3 regions of the Bradyrhizobium sp. SYSU BS000235 genome follow, and region 1 is predicted to be linked to each of the others. Evidence: predicted binding sites of a transcription regulator. Region 1 holds the regulator's gene; each other region holds the start of a gene.
What was found. Region 1 encodes PhoB, which activates phosphate uptake and scavenging genes when phosphate is short. Its sites were predicted from a motif close to TGTCATNNANCTGTCAT; they were not measured.
Positions count from the first base shown of each region.

Region 2: the regulator PhoB is predicted to act here: its motif matches at 2,195-2,211, upstream of ACP0KA_RS06120 (Orn/Lys/Arg decarboxylase N-terminal domain-containing protein).
Region 3: the regulator PhoB is predicted to act here: its motif matches at 3,860-3,876, upstream of ACP0KA_RS17415 (inorganic phosphate transporter).

Region 1 is NZ_JBMHJM010000001.1:103,489-108,930, forward strand. It holds gene pqqB (pyrroloquinoline quinone biosynthesis protein PqqB) at 1-866, opposite strand, end outside; gene pqqA (pyrroloquinoline quinone precursor peptide PqqA) at 1,006-1,086, opposite strand; gene phoB (phosphate regulon transcriptional regulator PhoB) at 1,274-1,975, opposite strand; gene phoU (phosphate signaling complex protein PhoU) at 2,005-2,721, opposite strand; gene pstB (phosphate ABC transporter ATP-binding protein PstB) at 2,745-3,569, opposite strand; gene pstA (phosphate ABC transporter permease PstA) at 3,566-4,411, opposite strand; gene pstC (phosphate ABC transporter permease subunit PstC) at 4,416-5,405, opposite strand.
Region 2 is NZ_JBMHJM010000001.1:1,330,604-1,336,045, forward strand. It holds gene ACP0KA_RS06115 (non-ribosomal peptide synthetase) at 1-1,755, opposite strand, end outside; gene ACP0KA_RS06120 (Orn/Lys/Arg decarboxylase N-terminal domain-containing protein) at 2,256-4,613, shown strand; gene ACP0KA_RS06125 (N-acetyltransferase family protein) at 4,624-5,202, shown strand; gene ACP0KA_RS06130 (hypothetical protein) at 5,139-5,442, opposite strand, start outside.
Region 3 is NZ_JBMHJM010000001.1:3,737,342-3,742,783, forward strand. It holds gene ACP0KA_RS17400 (multidrug efflux RND transporter permease subunit) at 1-1,960, opposite strand, end outside; gene ACP0KA_RS17405 (efflux RND transporter periplasmic adaptor subunit) at 1,961-3,106, opposite strand; gene ACP0KA_RS17410 (MarR family winged helix-turn-helix transcriptional regulator) at 3,224-3,715, shown strand; gene ACP0KA_RS17415 (inorganic phosphate transporter) at 3,923-5,442, shown strand, end outside.

The DNA of each region.
Region 1 (5,442 bases):
TCCGCAGTCTCGGGCAGCAGCGCCAGATTGGAATTGTTGATGTGAAGAAAAACCTTACGGGCGATCCCGAGGCCGGCAAGCGCTGCGATTGCCCCATCCGCGCCTGACATGGCCATGTGTCCCATCCGCTGCCCTGTCTTGCTGCCAAGTCCTGCGGCGATCAGTTCATCATCGCGCCAGACCGTTCCGTCGAAAAACACCAGAGGCGCGTCTTTCAGACGCATCTTCAGCTCTGGGGTCATGGCGGCGCAAGCGGCAAGAAAAAAGAAGTATTGGCCACTCCGCTTGTCCGCAATCCGCAGCCCCACGGTGTCGCCCGCCTCATCGTCCACCGCAGGTGCAGCAGCGTCTTCAAGATACCAGGCACGTTTACCAGGAACGAGGAATGGCAAAACTTCCAACCCCGACGGCGAGCCGTTCGCCAACTTGGGCTCGAACGTGGCATCGAATTCGATCGGTTCGCGACGCACCCGCTCCGCACTCAGAACATTGAAGATGCTGTTGTCCCTCAGCGTCGCAAGAACGCGTTGGTGAGCGTAGATGGTAAATGGCCAACCCTCACGCAGGGACAGCAACCCCGCGACGGCGTCGACCTCGCCATTGGTCAGGATGACGCCTGCGATCGGGCTATGGCGTAATTGATCCGGCTTTGGATGAAGTTGCGGGGTCGCGATCACCTGTTGGCGCAGGTCAGGTGAAGCATTGATCAGAAACCAGTGTTTGTGGTCAGCGCTGACCGCTATCGATGCCTGCGTGGCTCGCAAGTCCGGCCGCTCAAGACGTGTGATTCGGCAGACCTCACAGTTGCAGTTCCATTGCGGGACGCCGCCACCAGCCGCCACCCCGAGAACGACAACGCGCAACATCAAAACGCCTCCGGCAATCCCGGTTCGCGGAATCCAGACCCAGACACAAACAAGGCCGGCTGCGAAAGAACTTCACCCATTGGGCGAGCCCTTACGCAAACCGGACCAATTGTCTTTTAAACTGAAGAAATTTGCAGACTTACTTGCGCGCCGCGCAGGCGTACATGTTGATTTCCATGCCAACCGGCACTTCAACAATCTTTGGAGCTTTCCAGGCCATTTTGGTTCTCCTTCCCAATTCAATCCTGCGACTGGGTTTCGCTGCCCCGTCGAGAGTCAGGTTAACACGGAGATGACCAAATGCGAGGTGCAATTTTGCCCTTCATTGGCACAAAATTGTTATTCGCCCTACCCAGGATTGCAAAGCAACATCAGACAAATGCTGCTCTGCAATAATTTTATCGAGATCACTCAGCCTTGGCGAAGCGATCATCCAGGGCGTAGCCCGCTCCGCGAACGGTGCGGATGGGATCCTGCTCCCGGCCAAGGTTCAGGAGCTTCCTGAGCCGGCCGATATGAACGTCCACGGTGCGCTCATCGATATAGATGTCGCGTCCCCAAACGCCGTCGAGCAATTGCTCCCGGCTGAAAACACGTCCCGGATGTTCCAGGAAGAACTCCAGAAGACGGTATTCGGTGGGCCCCAGATCAATCGGGCGGCCGGAACGGGCCACACGGCGCCGATCGCGGTCCAACTCGATATCGCCGAAAGCCAAAACCGTGGCGAGACGCTCCGGGCTGGCCCGTCGCAGCAAGCCCTTCACCCGCGCCAGCAATTCCGGGACCGAGAACGGCTTGACGATGTAATCGTCAGCGCCCGTCGCGAGACCCCTCACCCGCTCGCTTTCCTCGCCACGCGCGGTCAGCATGATGATGGGGATCTGCTTCGTTTCAGGCCTTGCCCTTAGACGACGGCAAAGCTCGATCCCCGACAAACCAGGCAGCATCCAATCGAGCACGATCAGATCCGGAATATGCTCCTTGAGTCTGGTGTCGGCGTCGTCCCCGCGTGCAACGGTTTCGACATCGTAGCCTTCGGCATCCAGATTGTAGCGAAGCAGCGTCGTCAACGCTTCTTCATCCTCGACGACAAGAATTCGGGCGCTCATGTCCGATCCTTCAATTTATATCCTTCCAATCAGCTGCCTGAGACAGCCGTCGCAAAACTCGTCATATCGCCTTTGGGGCGCTGATCGAGCATCTGTTGTCCTTCGATCATGTAGAAGACCGTTTCGGCAATGTTGGTCGCATGGTCCCCGATCCGTTCGATGTTCTTGGCGCAGAACATCAAATGGATGCAGAAGCCGATATTGCGCGGATCTTCCATCATGTAAGTCAGCAGCTCGCGGAACAGCGAGGTGCAGATCGCGTCGACTTCTTCGTCGCCTTTCCAAACCGCCATGGCGGCCGGCAGGTCATGCGCGGCATAAGCGTCGAGCACCGACTTGACCTGAGACTGCACCAGGTCGGTCATATGCTCGAGACCACGGATCAGCTTCAACGGATGGAAATCGCTGTCGAGTGCAGCAACGCGCTTGCCGATATTCTTCGACAAATCGCCCATGCGCTCCAGGTCGGTCGCAACCCGCAGCGAGCCGACGATCTCGCGAAGGTCGACAGCCATTGGCTGACGGCGAGCGATCGTCAATACTGCACGCTCTTCGATGGCATGCTGCAACTTGTCGATATCGAGATCAGCGGCGACCACGCGCTTGCCCAGCGCGACGTCCCGACGGATCAGAGCATCGACGGAATCCACGATCTGACGTTCCGCCAGACCACCCATCTCTGCAACGAGCCGATTAAGCTCCTGGAGATCTTCGTCGAACGCCTTGGCGGTATGATCTGTTCCCATAATAATTCTCCACGCGGTAAGCGTCAGCCGAAACGGCCGGTGATGTAGTCTTGCGTCCGCCGATCCGTCGGCGACGTAAAGATCTTGTTTGTTTCATCGAACTCGATGAGCTGGCCGAGATACATGAACGCCGTCTTGTCGGACACGCGCGCCGCCTGCTGCATGTTATGCGTAACGATCGCGATCGTGTAATTTTCCTTCAGTTCCTGGATCAGTTCTTCGACCTTTGCAGTGGAAATCGGGTCAAGCGCCGAGCAAGGCTCGTCGAACAAGATCACTTCCGGCCGCACGGCGACCGTTCGCGCGATACACAGGCGCTGCTGCTGGCCGCCCGAAAGGCTCAGGCCGCTCGCATTCAGCTTGTCCTTCACTTCATTCCAGAGCGCACCGCCACGCAGCGCAGTCTCAACGCGCCCGTCCATTTCCGACTTCGATATCTTTTCATAAAGACGGATGCCGAATGCGATGTTTTCATAGATGGTCATCGGGAACGGCGTCGGCTTCTGAAACACCATGCCGATCCGAGCACGCAGCAGATTCAGATCGAGCTTCGGGTCCAGGATGTTGGTGTTGTCCAGCATGAGCTGTCCCACCGCGCGCTGACCCGGGTAGAGATCATACATCCGGTTGAAGATACGCAACAACGTCGACTTGCCGCATCCCGACGGTCCGATGAACGCGGTCACCCGGTTCTCGCCCAGCGTCAGGTTGATATTCTTGAGCGCGTGATGCTCGCCGTAATAGAAATTCAGGTCGCGCACCGTCACTTTTGGACGCGCGTCGGGCACCGCCATCATAGATGGAGCCGGGTTTGTGGAATGACTGGTGGACACAGAAAGCTCGCTCATTTTGCTGTCCTCTCGGCGACAAGAATGCGTGCGCCAATGTTAAGGGCAAGTACGGTCAACGTGATGATCAATGCGCCACTCCACGCGAGTTCTTTCCAGTACGCATAGGGGCTTTGGACGAAGTTGTTGATGGTCACCGGCAGGTTGGCCATCGTCTTGGTCAGATCGAGGCTGAAGAACTGGTTGCTGAGTGCCGTGAACAGCAGCGGCGCAGTTTCACCCGCGACACGTGCGGTCGCAAGCAGGATGCCGGTAATCAGACCAGAGCGTGCGGCACGATATGCGATACGCTTGATCACGAGGGACCGTGGCAAGCCCAGCGCCGAAGCAGCTTCGCGAAGCTGGCTCGGCACCAGCCGCAACATGTCTTCCGTCGTGCGCAGCACAACCGGAATGACAATCACGGCGAGAGCCAGCGTACCGGCAAGCGCGGAGAACCCACCCATCGGCACAACGACCGCGCCATAGATGAACAAACCGATGATGATCGAAGGCGCACTCAGCAGAATGTCGTTGATGAACCGGATCACCGAGGTGAGTTTGTCGTGCTTGCCGTATTCGGCGAGATAAGTCCCAGCAAACAGTCCAATCGGAGCACCGATACCGACACCCAACACGGTCATGATGAGCGAGCCGACGATGGCGTTCAGCAGTCCGCCCTCAGTAGAACCCGGGGGCGGCGTATTTTCAGTAAAGAGCTGAAGTGAGAGGCCCGCAAGGCCGTTATAAAACAGAGTGAACAAGATCAGAGCCAGCCAGGTGACGCCGAACAGAGCGGCTCCCAGGCACAAAAATCTGACGATGATGTCCGAGCGGCGGCGGGATGCGTAAATCGGGTTCATGAGTTTAGCCTCCCGCCTTCTTCTCAAGGCGCATCAGCATCAAGCGAGCTCCAGCGAGCACGAAGAACGTCAGAACGAACAGCAGCAAGCCAAGCAACATGAGGCCTGATTGATGCAACCCGTCGCTTTCAGCGAATTCGCTCGCGATCGCCGCCGAAATCGTCGTTCCAGGAGCGAAGATAGAAGACGAAATGCGGAACGAGTTACCGATAATAAACGTCACGGCCATCGTCTCGCCAAGCGCGCGTCCGAGCGCCAGCATGACGCCGCCGATCACACCGACACGGGTGTATGGAATGACGACGCTGCGCACGACTTCCCAGGTCGTGCAGCCCAAGCCGTAAGCCGCTTCCTTGAGCACCGGAGGCACCGTCGCGAACACGTCGCGTGAAATCGCGGTGATGAACGGCAGCACCATGATCGCCAGGATCAACGACGCATTGAAAAGGCTGAGGTAGGACGGCGGGCCAGCGAAAATCGCTCCGAGGACAGGCACGCCGTCGAAGATCTTGATCATAAAGGGTTGAAATGTGTTGGCCAGGAATGGCCCGAGCACGAAGAAGCCCCACATGCCGTAGATGATGGATGGAATGCCCGCGAGCAGCTCAATTGCCATACCAATCGGGCGGCGCAGCCATTGGGGGCAAAGCTCCGTCAGGAAGACTGCAATGCCGATACCGACCGGGATGGCAATGCACATTGCAATGACCGATGTGATCAGGGTGCCGTAGATCGGCCCCACCGCACCGAGCACCGGCGGATTTGCAGACGGCGCCCAGCGCTGCGTCCACAGGAAAGAAAATCCATACTCCCGCATCGCAGGCCACGCGCCCGCGATCAGAGATAAAATAATGCCCCCGAGGATGAGAAGCACGCCGATCGCGCAGGCGCGCGTGGTCCAGTAGAATGCCTTGTCCCCGAATTTGAAGGCGCTCAACGCCTTGGCGCGGTCGTAAGGCCCTGCAGCTTCCATCGAAGTGCTTTGTACAGCCATCTCTGCCACGCTGATTCCCCTTGCTCTCAATGAACTC
Region 2 (5,442 bases), 1.2 Mb from region 1:
GCTCCAAAGCGACGCATCCCGATCCATCACGACTGTTGAAAGTCCGGCAGGCAGGCGGTTGGACAGGGCGCGAAGGGTCAGCACAGTACGGCAGCCGGCCAGTTCGACGAGTTGTTCGAGGCGCTTATCCGGTTGCGCAGTATCGAGGGGAACCCACGGTATCCCGGCGACGAGGCAACCCAGGATCGCCGCAAAGGCATCCACCGAGCGAGGTAGGAAGATGCCGACCGGCCCGCCGGCATGGCCACGCAGCGCCACAGCGACCTGCCCTGCGCGCTGAGAAAGCTCGCCAAAGCTGATCTGCTGATCACCGGAAATGAGTGCGACGTCGCCCGGCCGTTGGGCCGTAATCGCCGCGAACGCCTCAGCCGGCGTGTGCTGGAGATATTCCCGTGCGGTGGAATTCCACCCCAACACCGCTTGTTGCCACTCATCCTTCCCAAGCAGATTGATGCGGCTGATTGCTCGCTCGGGATCGCCAACGACCGTCTCCAGGACACGCCGGAATTGGTCGGCCATTCGCGCCATCATCGATGGATCGAAGAGTTCGCTGTTAAATTCGAATGAACAAGCGAGTCCGTCACTCTCGATGATCTCGAGCGAAAGATCCAGTTTGGACACACCAGGATCGATGTCCATGTCCTGAACCTCGAGACCGGCCAGCTTCGGCACTTGATGTCGGAAGTTCTGAAGCACGAACATGACCTGAAAAATCGGAGAATGGTCTGGTGTCCGCGAGCTCCCTATCTCGGCAACGACCCGCTCGAACGGAACGTGCTGGTGCTCAAACGCGTCGAGCAAGATCGATCGATTGCGGGCGATCATTGCAACGAAGGTGGGATCGCCTGACAGATCCCCGCGCAGCGCCAATGTGTTCACGAAGCAACCGATCACGTGCGCGAAGTCTTCGTCGCGGCTTCCGGACACCGGCGTCCCGATCACGACATCGTCCGTGTCGGCCCAGCGCTGCAGCAGAATTTGAAATGCCGATAGCAGCCCCATGTAGAGAGTGGACACGTGACGCGAGCACAATGCGCGCAGCGCTTCGGTGAGACGTTCGTCGATGTCGAACCCAAGACGCTTGCCGCGGTGGCCTTGTTGGGCGGAACGCGGGTGAACAGTCGGCAGCGCAAGGAGAGGTGGCGCGTCGGCAAGTGCGTTGCGCCAGAACGCGACATCTTGTTCGAATGCAGACCGCGCGTACAGCCGGTCCTGCCGTTCGGAGAAATCGCTGTATTGAAACGAGAGTTTCGGCAGGAGTGCCGGCTTGTCGTTTTGCTGCGCCTCGTAGAGAGCAGCGAGGTCATCAAAGAAAGTTCCCATCGACGACCCGTCGATGATGACATGGTGAAACACGATCACGAGCACATGCTCGTTGTCCGATATCCGCGCGACGGCAACTCTCAGGTGCGGCGGCACAGCAAGATCAAAGGCACTCTGAGACATCCGCACCGCGAGTGCGTCCACCTGCAATCGGCATTCATCTTCCGAGAGTGAGCTGAAGTCGTGCTCTTCGACGGCGAACGCAACGTTGTCGTGCACATGCTGCACAACCACGCCGTTCCGCTCAACAAGCCCCGTCCGCAAAACTTCGTGCCGCGCGATAAGATCGTCAAATGCACGTGCGAGGATAGGCCTGTGAACGATCCCTTTGAGCTGCAGCACTCTCAACAGATTGAAGACGGGCGTTCCCGGGTCAATTTCATTCGTGAACCAGAATGCGCGTTGCTGCGCAGAGGCTGCAAATTCCTGCAAAAGAAAGCTCCATTCTCGATAGGGAACCAACGACTGTTTTCTCGAAATCCTGCTTGTGAACTATGCGCAAGTTGCGGCAACGCACGTCGATTTCGAATGTTCGGTCCACTTCGCGAAAAACATCCTGCAAAGGCGAGCAACCAAGACTCGGCTTTGTTCCCGCTGGCGCGGAGTCTGCTGCTGTATCCAGAGCAGCGTCGCATCGTTTGCGAGATTGACGGTGCTGTTCGGCGGATCGCGACGAAGGCGCGCTGCCGGACATTTCAACCGTCCCCGAATCCAGAAGCCGGTTAATTCCTATCAAGCTCGGAAAACGAATGAGGCGACCGGGCGCGACGGCAGAACTTGCCGCAAGCCATGAGGCCTCAAGCCATGGGGCCTCAAGCCATGGGGCCTCAGGAGTCTTTTTTTGTGGGCTGAACTCCCTGTAACCATCTTTGGTCACCGAAGTGTCACGCAACCCAGCAAGAGATCATTGCTGAAACAGATTTGGTGCGCACATGGACTACTTCCGACGCTTCACGTTCCTCTTCGCGATGCCGACCTTTGATGCCGACGATCTCGAAGGCATCCGCCTCAATCAAATCGTCGACGAGATCGAGCGTTCCGGTTTCGAGGTGGTCAAGGCGCGCAAGATCGAGGATGCCGAGATCGCGGTTCAGACCGATGCTGCCATCGGCTGCATGGTGGTCGATTGGGGCAAGAAGGGCTTGGAGGGCAAGACAGCGGCGCTGATCAACCTGATGCGCCGCCGTGGCCTCGACTTTCCGATCATCTTGTTGATCCGGCGCAAGCGCTTTGAAGACCTGCCGGTCGAAGTGCTCGACTTCATCGACGGCTATGTTTTCCTCTCCGAAGAAACCCCGCCATTCATCGCCAAGAACCTCATCAGCCGCCTGAAGCAATATGCCGAAACACTGAAAACGCCGTTCTTCGGCGCACTGGTCGATTATGCCGAGGAAGGCAACCAGTTATGGACCTGCCCCGGTCACAACGGCGGTGTGTTCTACAGCCGCAGTCCGATCGGACGCGTATTCATGGAACACCTCGGCGAAGCCGTGTTCCGCGACGACCTCGACAATTCGGTTCTCGACCTCGGCGACCTTCTGACCCATGAAGGCCCGGCGCTGCAGGCGCAGAAAGAAGCCGCGCAGATCTTCGGTGCGGAGAAAACCTATTTCGTGCTCAACGGCACCTCGACTTCAAACAAGGTTGCGCTCTCGGCGCTGGTGACCGACGGCGATCTGGTGCTGTTCGATCGCAACAACCACAAGGCCGCGCTGCACGGCGCCCTGATGATCAGCGGCGGCATTCCGATTTACGTTCCGACCGTGCGCAATCCCTGGGGCCTGATTGGCCCGATGGTGTGGGACGACTTCGATGAGGAGGCGCTGCGCCAGCGCATCCGCACCAACCCGTTGGTCACGGATCCGGAGGCCTGGCGCCGAGAGCGTCCCTTCCGCGTCGCTGTGATCGAGCAATGCACCTATGACGGCACCATTCACAACGCCGAAATGATTCTCAAGCGCATCGGCCACCTTTGCGACTACGTCTTGTTTGATGAGGCCTGGGCCGGCTTCATGAAGTTTCATCCGCTCTATGCCGGCCGTTTCGCCATGGGCCTCTCCGACCTTGGTCCCGATGCGCCGGGCATCATCGCGACCCAGTCGACGCACAAGCAACTGGCGAGCTTTTCGCAAGCCTCGCAAATTCACATCAAGGACCGCCATATCCGCGGCCAGAAACGCCGGGTGGAGCACCGGCGCTTCAACGAGAGCTTTATGCAGCACGCGTCGACATCGCCGTTTTATCCGCTGTTCGCCTCGCTCGACGTTGGCGCGCAGATGATGAAGGGCCGCTCCGGCGAAGTGCTGTGGGATGACACGATCAGGCTTGGCATCGAACTGCGCAAGAAGATGCGCGCCGTCCGCCGCGAATTCGAGGAAAAGGAAACGCGTCCGGAACGGCGCTGGTTCTTCGAGCCCTTCGTGCCCGAGCGCGTCGAAATTCCTGACGCATCGCGCGAAGGTGCTGTGCACAGCGTCGCCTGGGAGAGCATGAGCACCGATCAGCTCGCCACCAACGCGGCCTATTGGCAGCTCGGGCCTGATACGAGCTGGCATGGTTTCCCTGGCATGGCGGCTGGCTTCGCCATGACCGATCCGAACAAGCTCACGGTGCTGACACCGGGCTTCGACCGCACCTCCGGCGGCTATGCCGACCATGGCATCCCGGCCCCCGTGGTCGCGCAGTTTCTGCGCGAGAACCGCATTGTGCCGGAGAAGAACGATCTGAACTCGCTGCTGTTTCTGCTGACGCCGGGCGTCGAGGCCAGCAAGGCCGGCACGCTGGTCAGCGGTCTTGTGGCGTTCAAGAAACTGCATGACGACAACGCCCTGCTCGAAGAGGCCATCCCCGAATTCGCGCGACGCCGACCTGCACGCTATGCCGGCACGCGCCTGCGCGATCTGTGTGCGGACATGCATCGCTTCTTCCGCAATGCCGATGTCAGCAGTTTGCAATCGAAGCAGTTCGCGTCCGGGCACTTGCCGGAGATCGCCCTATCGCCTCACGCCGCGGCCCGCTGCCTGGTGCGCAATGACGTGGAGTATCTTCCCATCGACGAGATCGCCGGCCGGATCGCGACGACACCGTTCGTCGTCTACCCGCCGGGCATCGCCACGATCGTGCCAGGTGAACGGCTCACCGCGCGGGCCCAGCCGATGATCGACTATCTCAAGATGTTCGAAACCTGCTTCAATACGTTCCCGGGCTTCGACGTCGAGATCCAGGGCGTCTATCGCAAGATCGGCGCCGATGGCCGCATCCGGCTCTATACGTACGTCGTTTCCGAATAGCGGAGCACGTATGGAAGGGGGAACGCCAAGCGAGCACGAGCGGCCGATCATCGTGCGGCCCTCGCGCGATACCGATGTCGAGGCGATGCTGGCGATTTATCGTCGTCATATCCGCCACGGCATCGAAGAGGGCGTCAGCGACACTGAAACGCCGCAGCCCGATGATCTGCGCGACCGGCGCAAGAACCTGCGCAATCGCCGTTTCCCGCATCTCGTGGCGACGCGGGGCGGAGAGATTTTGGGCTACGCCTATGTGGTGCTGTTCCGGAAGCGGCCGGCCTATCGCTACACGGTCAAACACTCGATCTATGTCCACCATGACCACGTGGGCCAAGGCATTGGACGACTCTTGATGCAGGAGCTGATCGACGTCTGCGCAGCCGCAGGCTTCCGGCAGATCATCGGCTATATCGATGCCGACAACGCGGCTTCCCTCGGCATCCACGAGAAGTTCGGCTTTTCCCGCGTTGGCTTGCTGCCTGGCGTGGCGTACCGGCACGGCCGCTGGGCCGATACGATCATGGTTCAGCGCTCGCTGGCGACCGGGGCGACGACTGTGCCATCGCCTGTGACATCTACAGAGCGGTGAGCGGGTCCAGCCGGGGAAGAGACGTCAGCATACAGCAGATGCTCAAAGTCAGACTGTGACGGGACTTGATGCTCAGAGATCATCTTAACAAGCGCGTTGCGGAGAATGACCCAACTTTCTATCATTACACTGCGGTCAATCTCCTTGGTCGTATGTGCAGCGGCTGAGCGGGCATTATAAAGCTTCATGATTTGCTTATAGGTCACGAGACGCTCAGGTCCGCGCGGTTCAAGGTAGGCT
Region 3 (5,442 bases), 3.6 Mb from region 1:
CGGCCTGCATGAAGACGCGCGCGCCGACCAGCTTGTCGAACTGCGGCCGCAGGCGCGCGATGATCTGTTGCGCACTGACGTTGCGCTCGTCACGCGGCTTCAGCGTGATGTACATGCGTCCGTTGTTCAGTGCATTGCCGCCGCCACCGATCGCCATGGCGATGCTGGCCACCGCAGGATCCTTCTGAATGATCCCGCCGATTTCCGCCTGAAGGCGCGACATTTCCTTGAACGAAATGTCCTGTCCGCCTTCGGTGATGCCGGTGATCAGACCCACGTCCTGCTGCGGGAAGAAGCCCTTTGGAATGATCATGAACAGGTAGCAGGACAGCGCGACGGTGGCGAAGAACGTGCACAACGTCACGAAGCGCCAGCGCAGCACAAGATCGAGCCCACGCTGATAGATGGCGAGCATGCCGTCGAAGAAACGTTCGCTCATCTGATAGAGCTTGCCGTGATGAACCTCGCCGGTGTGCGCCTTCAGAAAGCGCGACGCCATCATCGGGGTCAGTGTCAGCGACACGATCAGCGACACGAAGATCGTCATGGCCAGCGTGATGGCGAACTCGCGGAACAGGCGGCCGATGATACCGCCCATCAGCAGCAGCGGAATGAGCACAGCCACCAGCGAAATACTGATCGACACAATGGTGAAGCCGATTTCGCCGGCGCCTTTGAGCGCGGCCGCGAACGGTTCTTCACCTTCCTCGATGTAACGGCTGATGTTTTCGAGCACGACGATGGCGTCGTCGACCACGAAGCCGACAGAGATCGTCAGCGCCATCAGCGACAGGTTGTCGAGGGTATAGCCGAACGCCCACATCAGGGCGCACGCGCCCAGCAGTGCGAGCGGAACAGTGATGCTCGGAATAATCGTGGCCCAGACGCTGCGCAGGAAGACGAAGATCACCATGACCACCAGGGCGATGGTCAACAGCAGGGTGAACTGGACGTCCTCGACGGCCGCACGAATGGTTTGCGTCCGGTCGCTGATGACATTGACCTTGATGGCAGGAGGAATTGCCGCAACAAGGCGCGGCAGCTTCGCCTTGATCTTGTCGACGGTGTCGATGACGTTGGCGCCGGGCTGCTTGAAGATAACGAGGAACACGCCGCGCTTGCCGTTCGCCCATGCCGCCTGCTTGGCGTCTTCGGGACCTGACACCGCCCGGCCGATGTCGCGGATGCGTAATGGACCGCCATTGCGATAGGCGATGATCACGTCGTTCCAGTCCTTGGATTTCGGCAACTGGTCGTTGGCGTAGATCGTGTAGCTGCGCGTATTGCCGTCGACGTTCCCCTTCGGGCTGTCGACGGTGGTGATCGCGATCTGGGCGCGGACATCCTCAAGAGAGATGCCCTTGGCGACGAGTTTCGCCGGATCGATCTGAATGCGGATCGCCGGCTTTTGCTGACCGCCGATGGTGACCTGAGCAACGCCGGAAATCTGGCTGATCTGCTGCGCCAATTGGGTGTCAGCGTAATCGTCGACATCAATCAGCGGGAGTGTATCGGAGGTCACCGACATTAGCAGAATGGGCGAGTCCGCCGGGTTCACTTTGCGATAAGTCGGCGGGTTTGGAAGCGTCTTCGGTAGCTGACCGCCTGCGGCGTTGATCGCGCCTTGCACGTCGTTGGCGGCGCCATCGATGTTGCGGTTGAGATCAAACTGAATGGTGATCGATGTCGACCCCAGCGAACTCGTCGAGGTCATCTGCGCCACGCCGGGAATTTGCGCGAACTGCCGTTCCAGCGGTTGCGCAACGGAGGACGCCATGGTTTCCGGGCTTGCGCCAGGAAGGCTGGTAGAAACCTGAATCGTCGGGAAGTCGACCTGCGGCAGCGGCGCCACCGGCAGCAGCGGATAAGCGACAAGACCCACAAAGAGAATCCCCGCCATCAGCAGGGAGGTTGCGATGGGAAACCGGATAAAGGGAGCTGAAATGCCGCCGTTGCTCATTTAGTCCGCCTTCACCGTGGTCTGTCCGGAACTTGCGACAGTGGTCGTCAGCAAGGAACCCGGCTGAACGCGGTACTGACCGCTGACGATCACATGCTCGCCGAGCTTCAATCCACCCTCGACGAGAGTATGGCCATCCGTGGATTGTCCAACTTTGACCTCACGAAACTCGGCCTTGTTGCCGTCTCCTACGGCATAAACGTAGAGCCCCTTCATGCCATGCTGGATGGCATCATCCGGGATCACGACCGCGTCTTTGACGGTGTTGACGAGAAGGCGCGTCGAAACCGAAAGGCCTGGCCACAAGGCATGATCCTTGTTGGCAAACTCGGCCTTCAGGCGGATGGTTCCGCTGGTGGTATCGACCTGATTGTTAATCAGCGACAGGGTTCCCTCAGAGAGCACCTTGCGTCCGTCCGTCGTCAGTGCCGTGACCTTCAATTCGTGTTGGCTGAGCGCCTGCTTGATTTCCGGCAACTGGTTTTCAGGTGCGGTGAAGATCACCGAGATCGGCTCGATCTGAGCAATGGTAACAATCCCGGTCTGCGTTGCCGCATTGACGATGTTGCCGACGTCGACCTGACGAATGCCGGTTACGCCTGAGATTGGGGCCCTGATGCTCGCGTAATCGAGCTGCGTGCGTGCATTGAAGATCGACGCGTCGTCAGCCGCGAGTTGCGCCGTGATCTGCTGAACATTCGCCGTCTGCGTATCGACGGTCTGCTTGGTCGCAAATTCGCCGAGCTTGGTGGAGCGTTGCAAATCGAGCTTGGCGTTGCCAAGGCTCGCTTCATCCTGATTCTTTTTCGCGATCGCTTGGTCGAGCACGGCCTGGAAGGGGCGGGGGTCGATCTGGGCAATCAGGTCGCCCTTCTGGACGATCTGGCCTTCCTTGAAGTTGATCGTATCGATTTGTCCGTCCACGCGGGTTCGTACGGTGACGGTGTTGAAACCCTGCACGGTTCCAAGCCCGGTGAGGTAGACCGGGAAGTCGGCTTTCGAAACCTGTGCAACCGTGACCGGCACGCTCTGCGCGGCAGCCTTCGGCTTCTCGTCCTTGTGCTTGGGCCAAACAGCATAGCCGCCGACAGCCACAACAGCTGCCAAGCCGAGATAACCCAAAAAAGAAATGCGACCCTTTGCCATGCCTAACCCAATTGCTTTTCGGACAACCGATCCAATATGTCGTTTATAGTTGATAAGCGTGCAAATAGTATGCAGGCTCACCATTAATTGTTTGAAAGGTCTCGGGACGGCCAGATCATGAGCCTGGATCTCAAACGGCAGTTTGTTGCGCAACTCATTGAAAGTTCTAGACTCTTGCGCAACTACATCGATCAACGTGCCAAAGCGCGCGGGACCACGCGTGCCCAGTGGATTGTACTCTTCCGATTGCGGCAGCAGGAGGGGTTATCGCAGGTCGATCTCGCAGATGTGCTTGAGCTTCAGCCGATTTCGCTGGTCCGGCTGCTGGACCGTCTTGTGGAATCGGAGCTGCTGGAACGAAAACCCGACCCCCATGACCGGCGTGCCAACCGGCTGTTCCTGACACCGAAGGGCCGCCAACTGGTCGACGATCTCGACAGCCTGCGTGACGCGATCGCCACGGATGTCCTGCACGATGTGCCTGATGATGCCATTGAATCAGGGATGGAGACGCTTGTCGCCATCAAGGCGCACGTCAAGTCCGGGACGGAGCCTGCCCCCGAAGCCGAGCAACATCCCAAGGTCCGCCGCGGCCGGGCAAAAGCCTGAAGCTTCCTGGAAGACACGCGATCTACAACATGTCGGGACACGAGACTTCTGTCGTCCCGCGATGATCGCTCAGCGGACATGTCGCGTGGCAAGAACCGCACACTCGCTTTCGGCAGTGCACCAGCCATACAGCTGCAGCGGTGGTGTCATTCAACCTTTAAGGTAAACAGTCATTAAAGGCGCCTCTCATTTATAAAGGGGGCGTTAATGAGTGATATTGCGATTAATCAAGGGGCCGACGGCGGGATTATTGAACCTGCGTCCAAACCTAACCTCGACAAAGGCTTCAACCCTTTGACGATGCTGATCTTCTTCGGCGTTCTCGCAGCGGGACTGCTGTTTGTCGCCTACAGCATCTACGAAGACGTCGAAGCCACCGGCGTGAAGACCACGACGTTTCTTCCCTATATTTTGCTCTTCGTTGCCCTGCTGATCGCCCTCGGCTTTGAATTCGTCAACGGCTTCCACGACACCGCGAACGCGGTTGCGACTGTGATTTATACGCACTCGCTTCCGGCTGAAGTCGCCGTGATGTGGTCCGGCTTCTTCAACTTCCTCGGCGTTCTCGTCTCATCCGGCGCGGTCGCATTCGGCATCGTCTCGTTGCTGCCAGTGGAGTTGATCCTGCAGGTCGGCAGCAGCGCCGGCTTTGCCATGGTGTTTGCGCTATTGATCGCGGCCATCGTCTGGAACCTCGGCACCTGGTACTTCGGCCTGCCGGCCTCCAGCTCGCACACGCTGATCGGTTCGATCATCGGTGTCGGTGTTGCCAACGCCATCATGCGCGGCCGCGACGGCACCTCGGGCGTTGACTGGAGCAAAGCGACCGAAATCGGTTATGCACTGCTGCTGTCGCCGCTGGTCGGCTTCGTCTGTGCTGCAGTCCTGCTGGTGGTGCTCAAGTTCGTCATACGTAACCCGGCACTTTACGCTGCGCCCGATGGTCAGAAGGCGCCCCCGCTCTGGATCCGCGGCCTTCTGATCCTGACCTGCACCGGCGTCAGCTTCGCGCATGGTTCGAACGACGGTCAGAAGGGCATGGGTCTCATCATGCTGATCCTGATCGGCACTGTGCCGACGGCTTACGCTCTGAACCGCACGCTGCCTGCTCAAATGGTGCAGCAGTTCCAGCAGACCTCGGAAGCGGCTTCGAAAGTGATCGCCGCCAAGGGCGCTGGCCATAGCATCATCGGCGATCCGCGTCCGGCTGTAACGCAGTATGTCTCCCTGCACACGCTGAACGAAGGCACTTACCCGTCGCTGGCCGTGCTGGTGAAGGACGTCGGCGATCAGGTGCAGAAGTACGGTTCGCTCAACAAGGTGCCTGCCGAGGCCGTCGGCAACACTCGTAACGATATGTACCTGACGTCCGAAGCGCTGCGTTTCCTGATGAAGGACAAGGAAAGCGAGCTCAACAAGGAAGAGGTCGCCACCCTGAACGCATACAAGGGCTCGCTCGATGCCGCCACGAAGTTCATCCCGACCTGGGTGAAGATCGCGGTTGCTCTCGCGCTCGGCCTCGGCACCATGATCGGTTGGAAGCGCATCGTCGTGACGGTCGGCGAGAAGATCGGCAAGACCCACCTGACCTATGCGCAGGGCGCGTCGGCTGAACTCGTTGCCGCGGCGACGATCGGTGCCGCCGACATGTTCGGCCTGCCGGTCTCGACTACGCACGTGCTGTCATCCGGTGTCGCCGGAACCATGGCGGCCAGCGGCTCGGGCCT